2 regions of the Tepidibacillus infernus genome follow, and region 1 is predicted to be linked to the other one. Evidence: predicted binding sites of a transcription regulator. Region 1 holds the regulator's gene; the other holds the start of a gene.
The links. The regulator CtsR, encoded in region 1, represses protease genes until heat stress. The targets are predictions, from matches to a motif close to ATGGTCAATAAAGGTCAAACA.
Positions count from the first base shown of each region.

Region 2: the regulator CtsR is predicted to act here: its motif matches at 1,485-1,505, upstream of clpP (ATP-dependent Clp endopeptidase proteolytic subunit ClpP).

Region 1 is NZ_JBLWFI010000004.1:185-3,900, reverse strand. Features, by position in the region: gene TEPIDINF_RS14045 (ATP-dependent Clp protease ATP-binding subunit) at 1-559, opposite strand, end outside; gene TEPIDINF_RS14040 (protein-arginine kinase McsB) at 579-1,640, opposite strand; gene TEPIDINF_RS14035 (protein-arginine kinase activator protein McsA) at 1,647-2,174, opposite strand; gene TEPIDINF_RS14030 (CtsR family transcriptional regulator) at 2,190-2,651, opposite strand; gene TEPIDINF_RS14025 (HAD family hydrolase) at 2,862-3,524, opposite strand.
Region 2 is NZ_JBLWFI010000001.1:1,875,821-1,879,536, reverse strand. Features, by position in the region: gene cysK (cysteine synthase A) at 1-651, shown strand, start outside; gene clpP (ATP-dependent Clp endopeptidase proteolytic subunit ClpP) at 819-1,415, opposite strand; tRNA gene TEPIDINF_RS09475 (tRNA-Arg) at 1,709-1,787, opposite strand; gene rpoN (RNA polymerase factor sigma-54) at 1,847-3,175, shown strand; gene TEPIDINF_RS09465 (sugar-binding transcriptional regulator) at 3,321-3,716, shown strand, end outside.

The DNA.
Region 1 (3,716 bases):
TTTCTCTACCAATCACAGGGTCTAATTCACCATTTTTCGCAATAAAAGTAAGGTCTCTCGCTAAAGAATCTAAAGTTGGGGTATTATGGTTAGCGTGATGCGGCTGATGCGATGAAACCGCCTCTGTGTTTCCAAGTAATTGCAATACTTGTTGCCTAGCTTTATTTAAGCTAACACCTAAATTATTTAGTACCCTTGCTGCTACGCCTTCTCCTTCACGGATAAGCCCTAATAAGATATGCTCAGTTCCCACATAAGTATGTCCCAATTTCCTAGCTTCGTCCATTGATAACTCTATTACTTTCTTTGCTCTAGGCGTATAGGAAATGGTCATAGGTTTCCCTTGGCCTTTACCTATTAAGGACTCAACTTCAGCTTGAACTTTTTCTAAGCTGATATTTAAAGATTGCAAAGCTTTTGCCGCAATTCCTTCTCCCTCTTTAACTAACCCTAATAAAATATGTTCAGTTCCTATATTATAATGCCCAAGTCTAACAGCCTCTTCTTGAGCTAATGCTAAAACCTTTTGTGATCTTTCAGTAAAGCGTCCGAACATCATGATTTTTTCCTCCTTCTTTTTACCTTTTAGTTAATCTTTCTCTAATGATTGTAGCTCTACGCACATCTCTTTCCTCTGGTGTTAGGACATTACCGGCATCCAATTGTAGAAAACCTGGTTGAGTCAATACCATCAATTCATTTAATATTGTTGATGAAACACCTTTAATCATCGCCAAATCTATTCCTAGCCTTACATCTGACAATCGTTGCATTGCTTCCTTAGAATCCATTATTTTTGCATAAGATAAAATACCATAGGATCTTCCAACCCTATCTTCTAACTTTGTTTTAGATTCCAGAAGCAAGTTTTTTCTAAATTGTCTTTCATGGTCGATAATTTGGTTAACGACCCCTTGTAAATTATCAATAATATCCTCTTCCGTTTGTCCTAAGGTAATCTGATTGGATATCTGAAATAGATTACCTAGTGCTTCACTTCCCTCACCATATATCCCTCTAACGGTTAATCCTACTTGAGTAATAGCAGAGATGATTCGGTTGATTTGTCCCGTTATAACCAATGCCGGCAAATGAAGCATAACAGATGCTCTAATTCCTGTACCTACATTTGTTGGGCAACTGGTCAAGTAACCTCTTTTCTCATCAAAAGCATATTCAAGCTTTTGCTCTAATAAATCATCTATTTGATTTGCCATTTTCCAAGCCTCATAAATTTGAAATCCCGGATATAAACATTGAATCCTAAGATGGTCTTCCTCATTGATCATAATACTAATTGCTTCATTTTCACTTAGCGATACAGCCCCTCTACGGGATTCATGAGCTAGATTTGGACTGATTAAATGTTTTTCTACCAGAACCCTTCTTTGTAGCTCACTTAAATGTTCTATTTCAATTAATTCAAATTTACTAATTTTCTTTATTGCTTCTTGGTTCAAAGCCCTACTGATTTCATCAACTACTGCTCGCGCTTCAGAATCAGTTTCTAACAAAGGGAAAGGATGATTTCTTAAATTTCTTGCTAAACGTAATCGACTACTGATCACAATATCTGATTCAGGTCCAGCACCACTCATCCATTCACTTATTGGATTTCTTAAAAATCGATCTAATGACATTTCGCCTCAACCCCGTCTTTCCGTAAGTTTGAGCTCAAGTTCTTTAATTTTATCCCTAATTTTTGCCGCTTCTTCAAATTCCTCTAAAGCTATCTTTTTTTGAAGTTGATCCTTTAATTCTCGAAGTTCCTTCTTTAATTTTATTTTTCCCCCTGTACGAGTAGGAACTTTGCCACTATGCTGACTATTGCCATGGATTCGTCTAAAAATGGGTTCCAATTGAGGCTCAAAATATTGGTAACAGTCACTACATCCAAACTTACCCGTTTTTTTGAATTGATTAAAAGTTAAACCGCAATTTTTACAACGTAAAGGATCCATAGATGTATTTGGAGAATGACCATGTACCATTTGGTCAAAATTTAATAATCCTGATAGTAACTGGGGAAATGAAAAAACATTTGTATCAGTAGGTATGATTTCTCCTTTTTCCTTTGCACATTGCTCACATAAATGCATTTCGTTCTTTTGTCCATTTATAATTTTGGTAAAGTGAAGTGTTGCTGGTTTTTCCCCACAATTTTCGCAAAGCATTCAACTTCCCTCCTTCTATTTCGAAAAAATAACCCTTAATGTTGCCTTTAGTATATTTGAACGGATTTGATCACGTATTGGTAATGGTAAACTTAGTACTTCTCTACTAATAATTGATTTTATGATGGAATACTCATTTTCATTAATAATCTTTTCTTCTTTTAATCTTTCTATTATAGTAATCGCTTGTGATTGAGCAATTTCTGACCCTATCAATTTATTTAAAGCCTTATAAAAAGAATCGTTTGATTCAATTTCTAACTTTTTTATCCTAATGTAACCTCCACCACCTCTTTTACTTTCAACAGAAAATCCTTTTTCTAGTGAAAAACGGGTACTGATTACATAGTTAATTTGGGAGGGAACAACTTGGAATTTTTCTGCTAGTTCACTTCTTTGAACTTCAATAACCCCGTCGTCACTAAATTCAAGAGCGGTTTTTAAAAATTGTTCAATGATGTCAGATATATTCCTCATTCTATCCTCCAATCGAAATAAAATTGACTTTGACTAACTTTGACCTTTATTTATATTATAATATCTATTTTGTATTTTGCCAATTCCCTAAAAGTTACTCGAACTTTTCATCTTTGAAGCATTGGTTATATAAAAAAAACAGAGCAGAATACTACTCTGTATTTTAACCAAGATATACTTCTTTTACACCCTTCACTTGTTTGATTGATTCTAGCCATTCAACACTGCCAAAATTTGATCAAAGGATTGAATGACCACATCTGCATTTTTTAATTCATCCTTAGATGAAAAGCCAAAATCACATCCAATCACAAAAAGCTTATTCGTTTTACCTGCTTCAACATCAGATTGTCGATCTCCTACCATTACTCCATTTTCAATCGAATAATCTTGAACCAGTTTTTTTACTAAATCATTTTTGCTCTTTGTTTCAAATTCGCCAGCACTATACATTGCTTCAAAATAATGATCAATACGAAAAGCTTTTGCAAGTTCTTTAATATATGTTTCTAGCCCATTACTGGCAACAAACAACCGATAACCTTGATTTTTTAATTGTAATAAAGTCTCAATGACTTGAGGGTATAAAGCTCCGTATCCTTCGCTTACTCCCTCAATCTCATAATGGAGCATATAATCATTTGCTTTTTTATGTGCTTCTAAGGAAAGATGAGGTAATAATGTTTGCCATATATCTTCTAATGTCTTTCCTATAACAGATAATAATTCCTCTTCACTAAATTTTTTCCCTATGTAATACCCTTCAGCTTCCAATCTTGCAAAGGTTTTCTCAAATGATGGAATCACTAATTTTTCTGTCTGAAATAATGTTCCATCAAAATCAAAGATGATAGTATCCACTTCATTGTTCAATTTATATACTCCTTTCTTAAAGAAGAAAAGTGCATTTATTATTTCTCATTATATAACAACTTAACGTTTTTTACTCCCCTAGCTTTCAAAACACAATAACTTTCTTCGACTTTCATAAGAAAAGATTGTATATTCCATCGTGCTCCGTCATCCGTGCCCTTCTATGAATAAAGATTAAGGAGAGAAGGGCAC
Region 2 (3,716 bases), on a different contig from region 1:
GTGATGCCAGATACGATGAGTATAGAAAGAAGAAATTTGTTACGCGCGTATGGTGCGAAGTTGGTGCTTACCCCTGGGGCAGAAGGAATGAAAGGGGCCATAACAAAGGCAAACGAATTGGTTAAAAAACATGGATATTTTCTACTTAGGCAATTTGAAAATCCTTCCAATCCAAAAGCTCATCGATTAAATACTGCCCAAGAAATTTATTCGCAAATGGATGGCAAAATTGATGGGTTTGTTGCAGGGATTGGAACAGGTGGAACCATTACAGGAGTTGGGGAAGTCTTAAAGGAAAAGAATCCAACTATACATATTGTAGCAGTTGAACCAACAGATTCTCCAGTTTTATCTGGAGGAAATCCAGGTCCACATAAGCTTCAAGGGATAGGTGCTGGTTTTATACCTGATACTTTAAATACTGCAATCTATGATGAGATCATTCAAGTGACAACAGAACAAGCCTTTAATACAGCAAGAGAAATAGCACAAACTGAAGGGATCTTGATAGGAATCTCTTCTGGTGCCGCAGTCTATGCAGCAAAACAAGTCGCAAAGCGTCTTGGCAAAGGAAAAAATGTTGTTGTGATTGCACCAGACACTGGAGAAAGGTACTTAAGTACATCATTATTTAATTTTGAAAATGAATAGATGATATGAAAAAAAGCGCCACATGAAAATAGCCTGTGGCGCTTTCCTCTATCATTTCGGGGTTTGTATATTCCATAAGCAGCGACTTTTGGGAGTGTATTTCTTACCTTATTTTTCATTAAGAGAAATACACGGACAACGGAGCGCGTTGGAATATACAAACCCTTTTATTTTAATTTCGGAATGGTGGTAATGATGTCATCAATTAGACCATATTCTTTGGCTTGTTCAGCAGTTAAGAAATTATCACGGTCTGTATCTCTTTCCACTTTTTTTAGAGGTTGACCTGTACGTTCTGCCAAAATCTCATTTAATTTTTTCTTCATCTCGATGATTCGTTTTGCGTGGATTTCAATATCACTTGCTTGCCCTTGTGTACCACCTAAAGGCTGATGAATCATCACTTCTGCATTTGGTAAAGCATAACGTTTTCCTTTTGCACCTGCAGTTAATAGGAAGGCTCCCATTGATGCTGCCATACCAATGGCTACTGTGGATACGTCTGGTTTAATAAATTGCATCGTATCATAAATAGCCATACCCGCTGTAATCGATCCACCAGGGCTATTGATATATAAATTAATATCTTTTTCAGGATCTTCAGCATTCAAAAACAGAAGTTGGGCAACAACTGAGTTTGCTACCGCATCATCAATTGGACTTCCTAAGAAAATAATTCGATCTTTTAATAACCTGGAATAGATATCGTAGGCTCTTTCCCCACGGTTTGTTTGTTCAATGACATAAGGAATAAAGTAACTCATAATCTAAAGTCCTCCTCTCAATGAATCATCATCAATAAAATATGCTCAACCTATTCATATCATACCTCAATGGTCAAAAAAGGTCAAACAATATGTTTCAATCATTTTCCTTCACTTAGTTTACCCGTTTTCTGTTAAAATAAACTTAGGTAGTATTTTTGAATACGTTTTTAAAAAAGGAAAATAAAAAAACCTTCCATTGAAGGTTTGAATTAATAATGGTGCACCCTAAAGGGCACAACAATCTTTCTCGAACAATGATGTACAATCGACGTAGTGCGAAGAATTTTCAATGGTGCGCTCGAAGGGACTCGAACCCCCGCAAAACCTGGCTCCGGAGGCCAGTGCTCTATCCAACTGAGCTACGAGCGCAAATGCAAATTATATTATACCTTTATAAAGCAAATAAATCAAGATAGTAGGGGATCATCATGCAACTAGGTTATGGTTTATACCAACAACAAACTCAAAAGTTAATCATGACACCTGAATTGCGTCAAGCGATCACGATCCTGCAATTTCCAGCCATAGAATTAACAGAATATCTACATCAACAAATTGTAGAAAACCCTGTTTTTGATATAGAAGATAAAGAAATGGAACGCTACGAGTTTTTTTACCAAAACAGCCGTAAATCATTTGGTGTTATGAAGGCTGATGAGGAGGAGTTTAATATTTGGGATCGCATTGCGACTCCTACAGCTACTTTAGAAGAATATTTGTTAGAACAAGCACGCTTTTTAGCGATTGACAATAGACAATTTCACATTTTGAAATTTATTATTGGTAATTTAGATGATTCTGGGTATTTAACAATTCCATTAACTGATTTAGCCAAACAACTTCAAGTAAATCTATCTGAAATTGAACAAGCTCTAACTCAACTCCATTCTTTAGAACCTGTAGGTGTGGGGGCAAGAAATTTACAAGAGAACCTGTTACTCCAATTAAAGAAGATGGATCCGATTGATGAGAAAGCGATTAAAATCGTTAGTCATCATCTAACTGACTTAGGAGAGAAAAGGTTTCAAAAAATCGCACAAGCCCTCGGGATTAGTTTGCTTGAGGTGCAACAATGTGCTGATTTAATTAAAACATTAAATCCTTCACCAGCCTATGGTTTTCAAAATGGAACAGCTCGATATATCCTTCCTGATATTACAATTGAAAAGATAGAGGGGGAATATATCGTCATTGTAAATGATACCTTAGTACCAAGGCTTAAAATTAACTCATACTACAGGCAATACATTCAAACTCATGGGCAAGAAGGAGAAGCAAGTAAATATATATTAGACAAACTTAATGCAGCAGAATGGTTAGTTAAAAGTATTGAACAGAGGCGTAATACTTTATATAAAGTAACAAATGCCATTTTAAAATATCAAAGGCAGTTTTTTGAAACGAAACAGTTAAAACCTTTAACATTAAAAACAATTGCAGAAGAAATTGGTGTCCATGAATCTACAGTAAGTAGAGCTACCAATCAAAAATATGTTCAGACCCCGATTGGTATTTTTGAGCTAAAATATTTCTTTAATACTGGGGTAGCAACAAGTAGTGGTGAAGTGACATCCGCTGAAAATGTTAAGAAATTAATAAAGAAAGTGGTCGATGGGGAAAATAAACAAAAACCACTATCTGACCAAAAAATTGTGGAGTTATTACAACAAGAAGGGATTGAAATTTCAAGAAGGACAGTAGCCAAATATCGGGATGAACTAGGTATCTTGTCTTCTTCCAAACGTAAAAGATTTTGAAAATGGGGTTGCGATTTTATTCATTTCTCGTTATGATTATATAAGGGAAGTGAATTTTTTTTGGAGTCTGCGGGACATAATATGTAAAGGTGGGACTATTTTAGACCAAAGGGGAGTATTCGTCTTGGATTTATTACAACTCCAAATGAAATTAGTACCAGATGTACTTGAAATAATGCAAAAACGTTATAAGGTTCTACATCATATATCCTTGATGCAACCGATAGGAAGACGAAGTTTGTCTCAATCTTTAGGTTTTACTGAACGAATATTGAGAGCCGAAATTGATTTTTTGAAACAACAAGGTTTAATCGATGTAGAAACAAGTGGCATGAAAGTAAGTCAAGAAGGATACGAAGTTCTAGAAGAAGTATCCCCATATATCAAAAATTTATTTGGTCTTTATCAATTGGAACAGCAATTAAAAGAAAAATTGCAGCTTCCTGAAGTGGTTGTTATTTCAGGGAACGCAGATGAAGACGAATTGGTTAAAAAAGAAATGGGAAGAGCTGCTGCTCAGCTTATTCGACAATTGGTAAAT